DNA from 2 places in the Streptomyces sp. WMMC940 genome. Region 2 is predicted to be linked to the other one. Evidence: riboswitches for the same ligand, from Rfam matches in the RefSeq annotation. Region 2 holds a riboswitch; the other holds the start of a gene.
The links. A riboswitch is a leader RNA that binds a small molecule or an ion and turns the genes downstream of it on or off. The one in region 2 is predicted to bind S-adenosylmethionine.
Positions count from the first base shown of each region.

Region 1: linked by a shared signal. The riboswitch ahead of O7595_RS25120 (aminotransferase class V-fold PLP-dependent enzyme) and the one ahead of thrC (threonine synthase) in region 2 are both predicted to bind S-adenosylmethionine.

Region 1 is NZ_JAPZBC010000001.1:5,697,848-5,705,756, reverse strand. It holds gene O7595_RS25140 (NYN domain-containing protein) at 278-1,636, opposite strand; gene O7595_RS25135 (hypothetical protein) at 1,679-1,921, opposite strand; gene O7595_RS25130 (rhomboid family intramembrane serine protease) at 2,035-2,760, shown strand; gene O7595_RS25125 (Lrp/AsnC family transcriptional regulator) at 2,757-3,038, shown strand; gene O7595_RS25120 (aminotransferase class V-fold PLP-dependent enzyme) at 3,260-4,771, opposite strand; SAM riboswitch class IV at 4,999-5,116, opposite strand; gene trpD (anthranilate phosphoribosyltransferase) at 5,191-6,255, opposite strand; gene qcrB (cytochrome bc1 complex cytochrome b subunit) at 6,408-7,909, opposite strand, start outside.
Region 2 is NZ_JAPZBC010000001.1:4,141,632-4,149,540, forward strand. It holds gene O7595_RS18260 (glucosyl-3-phosphoglycerate synthase) at 86-1,045, opposite strand; SAM riboswitch class I at 1,164-1,310, shown strand; gene thrC (threonine synthase) at 1,328-2,617, shown strand; gene O7595_RS18270 (MoaD/ThiS family protein) at 2,614-2,889, shown strand; gene O7595_RS18275 (cold-shock protein) at 3,332-3,535, shown strand; gene groL (chaperonin GroEL) at 4,003-5,625, shown strand; gene O7595_RS18285 (PAS domain S-box protein) at 5,765-7,732, opposite strand.

The DNA of each region.
Region 1 (7,909 bases), 1.6 Mb from region 2:
GGGGTTGGATCCCCGGCTCCGCGCACACTCGATCCCCCACGAAAAAGGGATGAACTGCGCGAAATCGGCGGTTCCTTCGCTGTCATCCCGGATGGACGATCAACCGCGCGAAGGTTCGAGGCCTGACCCTAGTGACCTTCCTGTGATCAGTTCAAATCCTCATGAGAAAAATCTGGCCCACGAAGCGCATTCTTTACACACACCCCACGGGCAGTAGCGGCGACTTGACGGTACGTTCCGCGGAATCGGGCATTAGGCCCAGGAGTTACGAGTCGCACTACACACGCGAAAGCCGCTTCAGCAACATCGCGGACGCGACCGGCCTCGCCCCCGCCCTCGCCACCCCGTCGGCGACTTCGCGGTCCGTGGACACCACCACCACGGGCCGGCCCGGCGGCTCGGCCCGGACCAGCTGGCGGATCAGCTCGTCCGCGGTCACACCGGGCTTGGAGAACAGCACCCGCACCCCGCGAGGGGGCGCCAGCAGCACGGGCGCGGCGAGTTCGGCGCCGTCGAAGACACAGGTGATCTCGGCGCCGGTCTGCGCGGCCAGCATCGCGAGTCCACCGAGCAGCCGCAGCCGCTGCTTCTCCAGCGGCATCGTCGGATAGCCGGTCTTCGTGACGTTGTACCCGTCCACGAGCAGATGCACCTGGGGCAGCGCCAGCAACTGGTCCAGCATCGCCGGATCGGTCTCGGACAGTGCGCGCGCCGCGATGTCCTTGGGGGTCATCCGGCCGGGCTCCACCGCCTCGACGGTGTCGGCCGGGTGCAGGGAGGCGGGGGGCAGGGCCAGTTCGCGGCGCAGCCCGGAAGCCGCGTCCAGCACGGTGTCCAGCAGCAGCCGCACCCGCATGTCCTCGATCGACCGGCCCTCGCGGGCGGCCTTGCGGCTCGCCTCGACCGCGGCCTCCGCCTCGGTGAGCCTGGCCTTGAGCCGGCGCGCCTCGCTCTCGGCCGCGGAGACCTGCGCGTGCGCCTCGGCCCTGGCGCCCTCGTGCTCCGCGTTGCCGCGGCGCACGGCCGCCTCGGCGCGCTTGACGTCGCTCTGGGCGCTGCGCAGCTTGCGGTGCAGCGCGTCCGACTCCTTGCGGGCCGCGTCCAGCTCGGTGCGCAGCCGCTCGGTCTCCGCCTTGTGCTGCGCCTTCAACCGGTCCAGTTCCTCACGGAGCCGCTGAAGCTCGCGCCTGCTCTCCTCGTCCGCGCGCTCGGCGTCGACGCGCTGGGCCTCCTCGCCGGCGGCGGCCACCAGCTTGCCCCAGCCGGCCGGCCGCAGCACATAGGCGGCCGCCGCCACGTCGACGGGGTCGGCGGCCGCGGGAGGCGTCCCGGACTCCAGTGCGGAGGCGAGCTCGGGCTGGGCGTCGCGGAGCCGCTCACCGATGCGCTGCCGGAAGACGGGGTCGCCCTCCAGGGCCGCGGCCATGGCATTGCCCGCGTACTTCGCCCGGCGGGTCGGGGTGAAGCGGGCGTACTGCCGCAACTGGGCGGGCAGTTCGGTGACGGTCAGCCCGCCGAAGGCGTCCGAGACCAGTGCGACGACCCGTCGCCGCACGCCTTCCGGCAGCGGGCGGTCGAGCGCCTCGGCGGCGTCGCCGGCACCGGCCGGCCCGGCGCCGCTCTCGGGCTGCTCCACGATCCGTCACCCCACTGTCTTCCCGCGGGTCGCACGGCTCCGTCAGGAGCCGCTGCCCGGCCTGTCCACCAGTTCGATCTGGTCCACGGCGTTGCACCATCGGCAGCGGACCGACTCGATGGTCTCACTCACCACCTCGCGCTCCTCCACCTTGGGCTCCCCCGCCAGATCCAGATGGACGTACTCGACGACCTTGGAGGACCGGGTCACGTCGAAGCGGGTGAGATTGCCGCACAGGGTGCAGCGCCACCGGGTGGTCTCCGTCGGCATGGGTACCGTCGTCATCTGCCGTCCTCGTCTCCTCGTGCCTACTGCCCGTAACCCTACGACCTCACGGGTCCGCCGTGACACGGCGAGGCGGTCCGACCGCATCGGTCCCGGTACGCCATGCTCTGGGCATGATCGATCGGTGGACAGCGGTACGGGGCATGACGACCGGCCCGGTGGTGACCTACGGAGCGATCGGCATGTGCTGCCTCCTGTTCGTCGTCGGTCCGGTCTCCGGGCTCAACCCGTCGTACGGCACCGGAGAAGCCCTGCTCACCGCCCAGGCCGTCCACTTCGAACGCTGGGGAGTGATCCCGAGCGAACTGACGGGGGGCTCCCCGAGGGCCCTGCTCACCCCGCTGACCGCGCTCTTCGTGCACGGCAGCTGGCTCCATCTGCTGGGCAACATGCTCTTCCTCCACGTCTTCGGCGCCATGGTCGAAGAACGCATGGGGCACGCGGAGTTCGCGCTCTTCTACCTGGGGTGCGGCTATCTGGCGCTCCTCGCCTACGCGGCGGCCAACGCGGAGTCGGACCACACGCTCGTGGGGGCGTCCGGAGCCATCTCGGGCGTGCTGGGCGCCTTTCTCTGCCTCTTCCCGAGGAGGCGGGTGACAAGCCTCTACCCCTTCCTCTTCTTCCTGCCGCTGCGCTTCCCCGCCTGGATCGTGCTGGTCTTCTGGTTCGTCCTGCAGTGGCTGGCGGAGGCCCAGAGCTCGTCCACGGGGCCCGGGGTGGCGTATCTGGCACATCTGGTGGGGTTCGGCATCGGATTCCTCTACGCGTGGGGCCGATTCCGGCAGGCCGCTAGAGTGAAACCCCCAGCAGCGGCCACCGAGGGAGAAGGACAGCCGTGATCACCGCGATCGTGCTCATCAAGACCAGTGTGGACCGCATCCCCGAGATCGCCGAGTCGATCGCCTCCCTGGACAGCGTCAGCGAGGTCTTCTCGGTCACCGGCACCCACGACCTGATCGCCATGGTCCGGGTCGCGAAACACGACGACCTCGCCGATGTGATCCCGGGCCGGATCAGCAAGATCCCGGGCGTCGAGGCCACCGACACCCATGTCGCGTTCCGTACGTACTCCCAGCACGACCTGGAGGCGGCGTTCGCGATCGGGCTCGACGCGTAGTTCCGCGTCGAGCGCGTTCGCGCCCCGGCATCGCGGCCCCCGGGTCGGCCGGTGCCCGCCGCAGCGGTCGGGCCCGGCCTGCGGTGCCGCGAGCCGCGGACCCGGCCTGGCCGCAGGCAGAGCGGTCGGGGCTGCCGGCGCCGGTGCGGGAGGGGCCCCGCCGCCGCCCGTCCGGCCCGCACCGCTCACACGGCCCGCACGGCTGACTCGGCCCGCACCGCTCACACGGCGGGGACGCAGCGCCCGTCCTCGGTGCGGTAGTTCCACTTCGCACCGTCGCGCACCAGTTCCGCGACCGCCCCCACGAACCGCTCCACGTGCTCGTCCGGCGTGCCGGCCCCGAAGCTGACCCGGATCGCGTTCAGCGACCTCCCCCGGCCCTCGGCCGGGTGGACCCCCACCTCGCTACGCTCGCCCTGCCCGGTCTCCGGGGCACCGCACTCGCCGGCCTCCCGCGGGTCACCGCCCAGCAGCGTGCGCACCAGCGGATGGGCGCAGAACAGTCCGTCGCGCACGCCGATGCCGTACTCGGCGGACAGCGCGGCCGCGAAGTGCGAGCTGTTCCAGCCCTCCACCACGAAGGAGATGACGCCGACCCGGGGGGAGTCGTCGCCGAACAGCGACAGCACCCGGACCTCGGGCACTTCGGCGAGACCCGCACGGACCTTCGCGATGAGGTGCCGTTCGCGCTCGACGAGGGCGTCGAAGCCCGCCTCCGTGAGCGCCCTGCAGGCGGAGGCGATCGCGTGGACGCCGATGACGTTCGGCGAACCGGCCTCGTGGCGGGCCGCGGTGGTGTGCCACTCGACGTCCACGCCGCCGTCGGTACGCCGCGAGACCCTCCGCGAGGCGCCGCCGCCCGCGAGGTACGGCTCGGCGCCCTGCAGCCAGTCCGCGCGGCCGGCGAGCACACCGGAGCCGAACGGCGCGTACAGCTTGTGCCCGGAGAAGGCGACCCAGTCGACGTCCAGCTCCCGCACGGAGACGCGGTGGTGCGGGGCGAGCTGGGCGGCGTCCAGGACGATGCGCGCGCCGTGGGCGTGCGCCGCGGCGGCCAGTTCCCTTACCGGCCACAGCTCGCCCGTCACGTTGGACGCACCGGTCACACAGACCAGGGCGGGGCCGTGGGGATCGCGGCCGGCGAGCGCCGACTCCAGCGTCCGGACCGCCTCGCCCGGGGTGCGCGGCGCGTTCAGGTACGTCACGCGGGCGCTCGCCCACGGCAGCAGGGCGGCGTGGTGCTCGGTCTCGAAGACGAAGACCTCGCAGCCGTCGGGGAGCGCGCCGGCCAGCAGGTTCAGCGAGTCGGTCGTCGACCGCGTGAACACGACCTGGTCGCCGTCGCGGCAGTCCAGGAACTCATGGACCGTTGCCCGGCCGTCCTCGAACAGGTCGGTGGACAGCTGCGAGAGGTACCCGGCGCCGCGGTGGACGCTGCCGTAGTACGGGGCGTACGCGGCGACGTCGTCCCACACACGCTGCAGGGCCGGGGCGCTGGCCGCGTAGTCGAGCGCGGCGTAGGTGACTTCGCCACCGGTCACGAGCGGCACGGTGACGTCCCGTCCGAGCACCGGCAGCGGGGCGTCACAGCAGGGGTCGTGGTCGCCGGCGGCGGTACGAACGGCGGTGGCGGTGGCGCCGGCCGCGCCGGCCGCGGTCGAGCCGTCCCCGGACGTGGCGGTGAAGGCTGCGGCAGGGGCGGCGGTCTCGACGGTGTTCGGGTGCACGGACATGACGGTATCTCCCGGCAGACAAGGGCGAATAGGTGCGAAAGGACCCGCCCGCGGTATGACGGCTCACAACGGCCGTTCCGCATACGGGTGTTGCCTCGACGCGCGGCACCACGGGTACGCGCACGGAGGAGGAGAGGGGCCGACGGCCCTAACGCATTCGCTTGCTCACGAGACAGCTCCCTCGAGGACCAGGACCCCAGGGTTGCGACATTCACCGATGTCCGCGGGGTCCGCGCTTGCCGCGGACCTCGCTGCCCACGGCCTGGTCTTCACCCGGGGCACCCCGCCACGGACGGAGGGTTGCCGGACAGCGGGCCGGGGCCGTAGTCGCTGTCACTCATGACCTTGGGAAGCATCCTGCCACACGTCTCACGGCACGCAAGGCGCAGTCCGCCATCCGGACTGCGCCCCGCGCCACATCATGCGTTGCTCGCGGCCACCCAGCGGTCCAGCGCCCGCTTCGCCGCGCCCGAGTCGATGGACTCCGCGGCCCGCGCCATCCCGGCCCTGAGCCGGTCCACGAGATCGCCCTCGTCCTTGCCGAGCGCGACCAGCGCCGCGGCCGAGTTCAGCAGGACCGCGTCCCGCACGGGCCCGGTCTCCCCGGCGAGCAGCCGGCGGGCGACATCCGCGTTGTACGAGGCGTCCGCGCCGCGCAGTGCCTCCACCGGGACCGGCTCGATGCCCACGTCCCGGGGGTCGAAGGTCTCCTCGTGCACGGCGCCGTTCCGGACCGCCCACACCCGCGAGGTCGCGGTCGTCGTGAGCTCGTCCAGGCCGTCGTCGCCGCGGAAGACCAGCGCGCTGGAGCCGCGCGCGGCCAGCACACCCGCCATGATCGGCGCCATCCGGGCGTCCGCGACGCCGGTGGCCTGGGCCCCCACCCGAGCGGGGTTGGTCAGCGGCCCCAGGAAGTTGAACGTCGTGCGGATGCCGAGCTCCCTGCGGGCCGCGGCGACGTGCCGCAGCGCCGGGTGGAACTTCACCGCGAAGCAGAAGGTGATCCCCGCCTCCTCGGCGACCGCGGCGACCCGCTCCGGTGTCAGCTCCAGATTGACGCCGAGCTTCTCCAGGACGTCCGAGGCGCCGCTCGCGCTCGACGCGGCCCGGTTGCCGTGCTTGACCACCTTCGCGCCGGTGCCGGCCACGACGATCGCGGACATGGTGGAGATGTTGACGGTCTTGGCGCCGTCGCCGCCCGTGCCCACGATGTCCACCGTGTCCCCGGGCACCTCGATCGTCCTGGCGTGCTCGTACATCGTCCGCACGAGCCCGGAGATCTCCTCGACGGTCTCGCCCTTGGCCCGCAGAGCCACGGCGAAGCCCGCGATCTGCGCGTCGGTCGCCTCGCCCCGCAGGATGCGGTCCATGGCCCAGGCGGTGGCCTCCGCGCTCTGGTCACGGCCGTACAGCAGGGAGTCCAGCACCTCGGGCCAGGAAAGGCCCGCCGCGGTGGATCCACCTGCGGGGGTCACAGCGCTCATGGTCGCTCCTGGGTCCGTTCGGATGGGAATGCCCCCACCCTATCGACCCCCGGGACGGCGGAGAGCCCCGTCCATCGGATGGACGGGGCTCTCCGCCCGACTGTCGCCGGGAGGTACCCGGCCGTGGCGATCGCTGCGATCAGCGAAGGGGATCAGTGGTGGCCGTGGCCGCTCGTGATCTCCTTGTACTCCTCGACGGTCGGCTTCGCGACCTGGTTGTCCTTGCCGTAGTACGCCTTGCTGAGCCGCGCCCGGAGCCTCTCGGCGCGCGGGACCTTCCGCTCCACGCCGTTCTCGTCGACCGTCGGGCCGATCTCGACCGGCGTGTACTGCTGGTGGGCGGTGAGCGTGTGCAGGGCCTCCTGCGTCAGCGGCTCGTGGACCTCGACGAACTCACCGTGCGGCAGGCGCTTGATGATGCCGGACTCGCGTCCGTGCAGCACCTTGTCCTTGTCGCGCCGCTGCAGACCCATGCAGATCCGCTTGGTGATGATGAAGGCGAGGACCGGTCCGGCGAAGAAGAAGATCCGGACGAACCAGGTGATCGCGTTGATCGACAGATGGAAGTGGGTCGCCCAGAGGTCGTTCCCACCACCGATCAGCAGCACGAAGTACCAGGTCAGCCAGGCCACACCGAAGGCGGTACGGGTCGGGGCGTTGCGCGGGCGGTCCAGGATGTGGTGCTCGCGCTTGTCCCCGGTGACCCAGGACTCGATGAACGGGTAGACCGCGATGGACGCCAGCACCAGCGGGAAGATCACCAGCGGGATGAAGACGCCCAGGACCAGGGTGTGGCCCCAGAGGTTGATCTCCCAGCCGGGCATCACACGGATCAGGCCCTCGGAGAAGCCCATGTACCAGTCGGGCTGGGCGCCCGTGGACACCAGGTCCGGCCGGTACGGGCCGAGCGCCCAGATCGGGTTGATCGTGGCGATCGCCGAGATGACCGAGATGACGCCGAAGACCAGGAAGAAGAAGCCGCCGGCCTTGGCCATGTAGATCGGCAGCAGCGGCATGCCGACCACGTTGTTGTTCGTCCGGCCGGGGCCCGCGAACTGCGTGTGCTTGTGGTAGAAGACCAGGATCAGGTGCGCCACCAGCAGGCCGAGCATGATGCCCGGCAGCAGCAGGATGTGGATCGAGTAGAACCGGGCCACGATGTCGCCGCCGGGGAACTCCCCGCCGAACAGGAACATCGACAGGTACGTGCCGACGATGGGCACGGACAGGATCGCGCCCTGCATGAAGCGGACACCGGTGCCGGAGAGCAGGTCGTCCGGGAGCGAGTAACCGGTGAAACCGGTGAACATGCCCAGGACGAACAGCAGGAAGCCGAACAGCCAGTTGATCTCGCGCGGCTTGCGGAACGCGCCCGTGAAGAAGACGCGCATCATGTGGACCATCATGGCCGCGAGGAAGATCAGCGCCGCCCAGTGGTGGATCTGCCGGATCAGCAGACCGCCGCGGACGTCGAAGCTGATGTCCAGGGTCGAGGCGTACGCCTCCGACATCAGCACGCCCTGCATCGGGACGTAACTGCCGTGGTACTCCACCTCGTTCATCGACGGGTGGAAGAACAGCGTCAGGTACACACCCGTGAGGATGATGATGATGAAGCTGTAGAGCGCGACCTCACCCAGCATGAAGGACCAGT
Region 2 (7,909 bases):
CGAACAGGACGGAAGACCCGAGCACCCTGTGAACTCGCATTGCCCATAAGTCCGAAATGTAGACAATCATCCCGGCTGGGCCGTGTTACGCCGCGCCCGTGTTGCGTCGCCCCGCCCGTCTCGCGTACTCGGCGATGTCCACCATCGGTGGGCGCTCCTCCGTGTCCACCGCGTGCGTCCGCGGGACGAACCCGGCCTCGCCGCGCTCGAACTGGGTCAGGGCCGGGCGGACCAGGTGCCCTCGGGACAGGCGCAGCTGGGCCGTGCGATAGATCGCCGCCGCCATCCGGCCCAGCGCCTGCCCGTCCTGGTGGCGGTGCAGCCGTACGCCCACGTCCACCTGCGCCAACGCGTCCAGGCCCACCGTGTGCAGCGCGTCGACCAGCAGGCCCAGCTCCACCCCGTAGCCGACCGGGAACGGCAGCCGCTCCAGCAGCGAGCGCCGCGCCGCGTACTCCCCGCCGAGCGGCTGGACGAACCCCGCGAGCTGCGGCCAGTGCAGATTGAGCAGGGGCCGGGCCACCAGCTCGGTCACCCTCCCGCCCTGGCCGGGCGCGTCGCCGAGCGGCCGGTCGTACATCGCCTTGACGAACTGCACCTCGGGGTCGGTCAGCAGCGGTCCGACGGTCCCGGACACGAAGTCCGCCGAGAACTCCTTCAGGTCGGCGTCCACGAAGCAGACGACGTCGCCTCCGGTCGCCAGGAGGGAACGCCACAGCACCTCGCCCTTGCCGGGCGCGGCCGGGATGCGCGGGAGTATCGCGTCCCGGTGCACCACCCGGGCGCCGGCGCGTGCGGCGACCTCGGCGGTGCGGTCCGTCGACCCCGAGTCCACGACGACCAGCTCGTCCACGAGCGGCACCGCGTCGGTCATCAGGTCGCGCCGGATCGCGGCGACGATCTCCCCGACCGTCGCCTCCTCGTTCAGCGCGGGGAGCACCACGCTGACCGTGGTGTCCTGCTTGGCGGACAGCAGCCGGTCCAGTGGACGGTCCGCCACCGACCAGGACCGCCGGGCCAGCCAGCGCTCCACCTCTTCCAGCACGTGATCTCCATCTCGCGGATCGGACGGCCATCTCAAGCGTCCGGGGGTTCGGTTACAGTCTTGAACAACGCGGACCGCAGATGCATGTCGGGGTCGTCGCGCCGAGACAATCGAATACCGCTCATCCAGAGGGGCAGAGGGACACGGCCCGTTGAAGCCCCGGCAACCCTCCAGCCGATCTCGTCGCGCGTCGCGGCCGAGGCTCACGGCTAGGGAAGGTGCCAATTCCGTCTCGCGGTGAAACGCACCGCGGGGAAGATGAGGAGAAAGGGCCTCGCCTCCATGGCTGTGCAGACTGTTGCCACCACCGATTCTGCCGACACCGTCGACCTGGGCCCCGCCTCCGGGCTCTCCTGCCGCGAGTGCGGCGAGCGCTTCGCCCTCGGTCCGATCTTCGCCTGCGAAGCCTGTTTCGGGCCGCTCGAAGTCGCGTACGACCTGCCGAGCGGCGACGTCGAGGAACTGCGCAAGCGGATCGAGAGCGGTCCGGAGAACATCTGGCGCTACGCGCCGCTGCTGCCCGTGCCCGCCGACGTGGCGAGCAAGCCGAACCTGAACCCGGGCTTCACCAAGCTCGTCCAGGCCGACAACCTCGCGCGCGAGCTCGGCGTCACCGGCGGACTCTGGGTCAAGGACGACTCCGGCAACCCGACCCACTCCTTCAAGGACCGGGTCGTCGCCCAGGCGATCGAGGCCGCCCGGGCCTTCGGCTTCACGACCCTCTCCTGCTCCTCCACCGGCAACCTGGCCGGTGCCGTGGGTGCCGCGGCCGCGCGCGCCGGCTTCCGCTCCTGCGTGTTCATCCCGCACGACCTGGAGCAGGGCAAGGTGGTCATGGCCGCCGTCTACGGCGGAGAGCTGATCGGCATCGAGGGCAACTACGACGACGTCAACCGCTTCTGCTCCGAGCTCATCGGCGACCCGGCCGGCGAGGGCTGGGGCTTCGTCAACGTCAACCTCCGCCCGTACTACGCCGAGGGCTCCAAGACGCTGGCGTACGAGATCTGCGAGCAGCTCGGCTGGCGACTGCCGGACCAGATCGTCATCCCGATCGCCTCCGGCTCCCAGCTCACCAAGATCGACAAGGGGCTCCAGGAGCTGATCAAGCTGGGTCTGGTCGAGGACCGGCCCTACAAGATCTTCGGTGCCCAGGCCGAGGGCTGCTCCCCGGTGTCCGTGGCGTTCAAGGCCGGCCACGACGTGGTCAGGCCGCAGAAGCCGGACACCATCGCCAAGTCCCTGGCGATCGGCAACCCGGCGGACGGTCCGTACGTGCTCGACATCTGCCGGCGCACCGGTGGTGCCGTGGAGGACGTCACCGACGAGGAGATCGTGGACGCGATCAAGCTGCTGGCCCGCACCGAGGGCATCTTCACCGAGACCGCGGGCGGCACGACCCTCGGTGTGGCGAAGAAGCTGATCGAGGCCGGGGTGATCGACCCGTCCCTCACCACGGTGGTCGTCAACACGGGTGACGGCCTCAAGACCCTCGACGCGGTGGCCCCGACGACGGGTATGTCCGCAGTCATCCGCCCCAACCTGGACTCCTTCCGAGAGGCTGGCCTCGCATGAGCGTCAACGTCCGCATCCCCACCATCCTCCGCACCTACACGGGCGGCCGGGCCGAGGTCCCGGCCGAGGGTGCCACCCTCGCCGAGGTCATCGCCGACCTGGAGAAGCACCACACGGGCATCGCGGCCCGGGTCCTGGACGACCAGGGCAAGCTGCGCCGTTTCGTGAACGTGTACGTCAACGACGACGACGTGCGCTTCGAGCAGGGCCTGGAGACGGCGACGCCGGACGGTGCCGGGGTGTCGATCATCCCCGCGGTGGCGGGCGGCTGATCGCCACGCAGAGTCAGCAGAAGTGCCCCCTCCGCAAGCTCGGCGGAGGGGGCGTTTCTGCATGGTTGAGCGCGATAGAGTTGGGGAAGCCCCCTCCGCTGCGTGTGCCAGGCGCATATGAGAATGCGGTCGCGCACGACAGGAAACAGCCAAAGTGTTCGAGCGTGATGCGCGGTAAGTGCGCTTTGTCCGGCCCGACTTGCCCGGGAATGCTCGTATTTCTACTAAGTCGTCCTTTCGGTCCTGCCCGGAATTCTCGTCCGATTGACCTGTTGCAGACGGCAGTTGGACAGATACATTCAGCCGCGGTCGACGCGTTCCGGCGCACATCCATGGGTCATCCGTATGCCCCTCCGGGCACCGGGGGACACCGCTGGGTGAGGTCTGACCCGGGTCCGCGAAGTGCGGTCCTGTGCAAGGGCCAGTAATAGGGGAGTTAGGCATGGCTCAGGGCACCGTCAAGTGGTTCAACGCGGAGAAGGGGTATGGCTTCATCGCGGTCGACGGTGGTGCGGATGTTTTCGTCCACTACAGCGCGATCCAGATGGACGGATACCGCACCCTGGAGGAGGGTCAGCGAGTCGAGTTCGAGATCTCGCAGGGCCAGAAGGGGCCGCAGGCGGACATGGTCCGCGTAGCCGGCTGAGCGCCGACTGACTGCAGCAACGTGACGGAGGGTCCGTGCCAGGGGCACGGACCCTCCGCCGTGCCCGGGGGCCGTTTTCGCCGCGGCCGTGCCCGGGGCCGCCTTCGTCGCGGCCTGACTGCTCGCCGCCGTGCGCGGGAGTGGTTCCGGGCCTTGGCCGGTCCGCTCGCCGCCGAGCGCGGGGTCACGACCTGCGAGGTGTGCGGGCCGCGCCTGCGCCGGGTCCGGTCCCGGACCGTGACGCCGTGGCCTGATGGACGCCCGAGTCGCGGTCGCGCCTTGCACTCGCCGGGTCCGAGTGCTAATCATTGGCGTTAGCACTCTACGAGTGAGAGTGACAACGAAGGACCGGGTCGGTGAGGCCCGCAGGCCGGGTGGGGCAAGGAACCACAAGGCGTGCAGGCCGTCCGTCGCGGGCACCAGCGCGGTCCGGAGCAATCCACCCCAGTCCGGGAGGACCACTTCACATGGCCAAGATCATCGCGTTCGACGAGGAGGCACGGCGCGGTCTCGAGCGCGGGATGAACCAGCTCGCCGACGCCGTCAAGGTCACCCTTGGCCCCAAGGGCCGGAACGTCGTCCTCGAGAAGAAGTGGGGCGCCCCCACGATCACCAACGACGGTGTCTCCATCGCCAAGGAGATCGAGCTCGAGGACCCGTACGAGAAGATCGGCGCCGAGCTGGTCAAGGAAGTCGCCAAGAAGACGGACGACGTCGCCGGTGACGGTACGACCACCGCGACCGTCCTCGCCCAGGCGCTGGTCCGCGAGGGCCTGCGCAACGTGGCCGCCGGCGCCAACCCGATGGCCCTGAAGCGCGGTATCGAGAAGGCCGTCGAGGCCGTCTCCGGTGCCCTGCTCGACCAGGCCAAGGAGGTCGAGACCAAGGAGCAGATCGCCTCCACCGCCTCCATCTCCGCCGCCGACACCCAGATCGGCGAGCTCATCGCCGAGGCGATGGACAAGGTCGGCAAGGAAGGCGTCATCACCGTCGAGGAGTCCCAGACCTTCGGTCTGGAGCTGGAGCTCACCGAGGGCATGCGCTTCGACAAGGGCTACATCTCGGCCTACTTCGCGACCGACATGGAGCGCATGGAGGCCGGCCTCGAGGACCCGTACATCCTCATCTACAACGGCAAGGTCTCCTCGGTGAAGGACCTCCTCCCGCTGCTGGAGAAGGTCATGCAGTCGGGCAAGCCGCTGCTGATCATCGCCGAGGACGTCGAGGGCGAGGCCCTGTCGACCCTGGTCGTCAACAAGATCCGCGGCACCTTCAAGTCCGTCGCCGTCAAGGCCCCCGGCTTCGGCGACCGTCGCAAGGCCATGCTCGGCGACATCGCCATCCTCACCGGTGGCACGGTCATCTCCGAGGAGGTCGGCCTCAAGCTCGAGAACGCGGGCCTGGACCTGCTGGGCCGCGCCCGCAAGGTCGTCATCACCAAGGACGAGACCACGATCGTCGACGGTGCCGGCGAGAGCGACCAGGTCCAGGGCCGGGTCAACCAGATCCGCGCCGAGATCGAGAACTCCGACTCGGACTACGACCGCGAGAAGCTGCAGGAGCGCCTCGCGAAGCTGGCCGGCGGCGTGGCCGTCATCAAGGCCGGTGCCGCGACCGAGGTCGAGCTCAAGGAGCGCAAGCACCGCATCGAGGACGCCGTCCGCAACGCGAAGGCGGCCGTCGAGGAGGGCATCGTCGCCGGTGGTGGCGTGGCCCTGCTCCAGGCCTCCCAGGTCTTCGAGAAGCTCGAGCTCGACGGTGACGAGGCCACCGGTGCCGCCGCTGTGAAGCTGGCCCTGGAGGCCCCGCTGAAGCAGATCGCGGTCAACGCCGGCCTCGAGGGCGGCGTCGTGGTGGAGAAGGTGCGCAACCTGACCCCGGGCCACGGCCTGAACGCCGCGACCGGCGAGTACGTCGACCTCATCGCCGAGGGCATCATCGACCCGGCCAAGGTGACGCGTTCCGCGCTGCAGAACGCCGCGTCGATCGCCGCGCTGTTCCTCACCACCGAGGCCGTCATCGCCGACAAGCCGGAGAAGGCCGCCGCGGCTGCTCCGGGCGGCATGCCGGGCGGTGACATGGACTTCTGATCGACCCGAAGGTCGATCGACCGTCCTGAAGCCGAGGGCGGCACCCCTGATCCCGGGGGTGCCGCCCTCGGCCTATGCGACCCGGCGCGGCGCGCCAAGGCCGAGGGCGTACCATCGCGTGCCCGGCAGGGGGCTCCCGTTACAGCGGCGCCAGATGGAGCGTGAACCACGTCGTCTTGCCGTCGTCCGTCGGGCGGACGCCCCAGCTGCCCGCCAGCGTCTCGACGAGGATCAGGCCCCGCCCCGACTCGTCGTCGGCGGCCGCCAGCCGGGGCTGGGGCGGATGGTGGCTGTGGTCGCTCACCTCCACGGTGAGCTCGGTGCTGTTGCGCCGCATCCGCAGGCTCACCGGCCCCGCTCCGTGCTGGATCGCGTTGGTGACCACCTCGGACACCAGCAGCTGTGCGTCGTCGGAGACCTGGGCGCAGCCCCAGTCGACCAGGGACTTGGCCAGGAAGGCCCGGGCCCGCGACACCGACGACGGGGCCGCCGGGAGTTCCGTGGTCGCCGTGGCAAGCGGGGCCGCCGGCAGCTGGGCCAGGAGCAGCGTCACGTCGTCGTGGTGGTGCTCGGTGGCGGGCAGGATCGACGTCAGCACCCGGTCCACCACCGTCTCCAGGTCGTGCGCCGAGGCGAACGCCAGGTCGAGTGCGTGGATGAGCGCGTCGAGCTGTTCCTCGATGTCTCCCGCCGGTGTCTCTATCAGGCCGTCGGTGAAGAGGATCAGGCTCGACCCGGGAGCGACCGCCACCGTCGCCTGCTGGTGCAGATGGTCCCCCACGCCCAGGGGCACACTGACCGGTGCTTCCAGGGGCCGTACGCCTCCGCACGGCTCCGCGACGAGAGCCGGCAGATGCCCGGCCGAGCAGACGGTCACCTCGCCCGCGTCCGGCGCCACGACCAGGTAGCAGCAGGTCACCAGCTGGTCGGGCCCGTCGAGCTCGGCGACGATCGAGTCGAGCGCGTGCATCAACTGCCGCGGCTGCATGCCCGTCTTGGCGAGCGCGTGGGCCGCGGACCGCAGCTGCCCCATGATGGCGGCCGCCTCCAGGCCGCGCCCCATGACGTCACCGATGAGGATGCCGACCCGTCCGGCACCGAGAGGTACGAGGTCGAACCAGTCACCGCCGACGCCCGCCCCCTGGGTGGCGGGCAGATAGCGGCTCGCGGTCTCCAGGCCGCGCACGGCCGGCGGCGTGCCCATCAGACTGCGCTGCAGGGTCAGCGCGACGTGTCGCTGCTGCTCGTACAGGGCCTGGAAGCGTTCCTCGGCGGCTTTTCGTTCGCTGACGTCGCGTACGGCGGCGGAGACGAGGAGTCCGTCGGTGGTTTCGAGGGGGCTGAGGCTGATTTCGACGGGGAACTCGGTGCCGTCCTTGCGGAGGCCGTGGAGTTCGAGTCCGGCGCCCATGGGGCGGACCTGGCGGTTGTGGGTGTAGCCGTTGCGGTGTGCGGCGTGGTGGTGGCGGAAGCGGTCGGGGACGAGGATTTCGACGGGGCGGCCGAGGAGTTCGTCGCGTCGGTAGCCGAAGAGGGCTTCGGTCTGGGCGTTGACGAGGCGGATGGTTCCGCCGTCGTCGACGATGACCATGGCGTCCGGCGCGGCCTCCAGCAGCCCCCGGAAGCGTTCCTCGGCGGCTTTTCGTTCGCTGACGTCGCGTACGGCGGCGGAGACGAGGAGTCCGTCGGTGGTTTCGAGGGGGCTGAGGCTGATTTCGACGGGGAACTCGGTGCCGTCCTTGCGGAGGCCGTGGAGTTCGAGTCCGGCGCCCATGGGGCGGACCTGGCGGTTGTGGGTGTAGCCGTTGCGGTGTGCGGCGTGGTGGTGGCGGAAGCGGTCGGGGACGAGGATTTCGACGGGGCGGCCGAGGAGTTCGTCGCGTCGGTAGCCGAAGAGGGCTTCGGTCTGGGCGTTGACGAGGCGGATGGTTCCGCCGTCGTCGACGATGACCATGGCGTCCGGCGCGGCCTCCAGCAGCCCCCGGAAGCGTTCCTCCCCGGAACCCGCGCGAGCACCCGTGCGCGGGATGGTCCGGCAGTGACAGCTTCCGGCGGCACCGGTGTCTAGATCGGACTCCGATGCGACCGCGGTGGTGATGCCTTCCATACTTGCCTCCCGGACGGATTCTGCCCATAGCCGTGACCGCGGCAGCGGTATCCGGACATCTCACCGCAACGCTTTACGGCATACCCGGAAAGTCCGATTCTGACCGGTGATGGCGATTGCGGAACAGGAAATGGAATCGCACGTTCAGCGGCCCGGCCCGCCCTCCGGGAGGCGCCA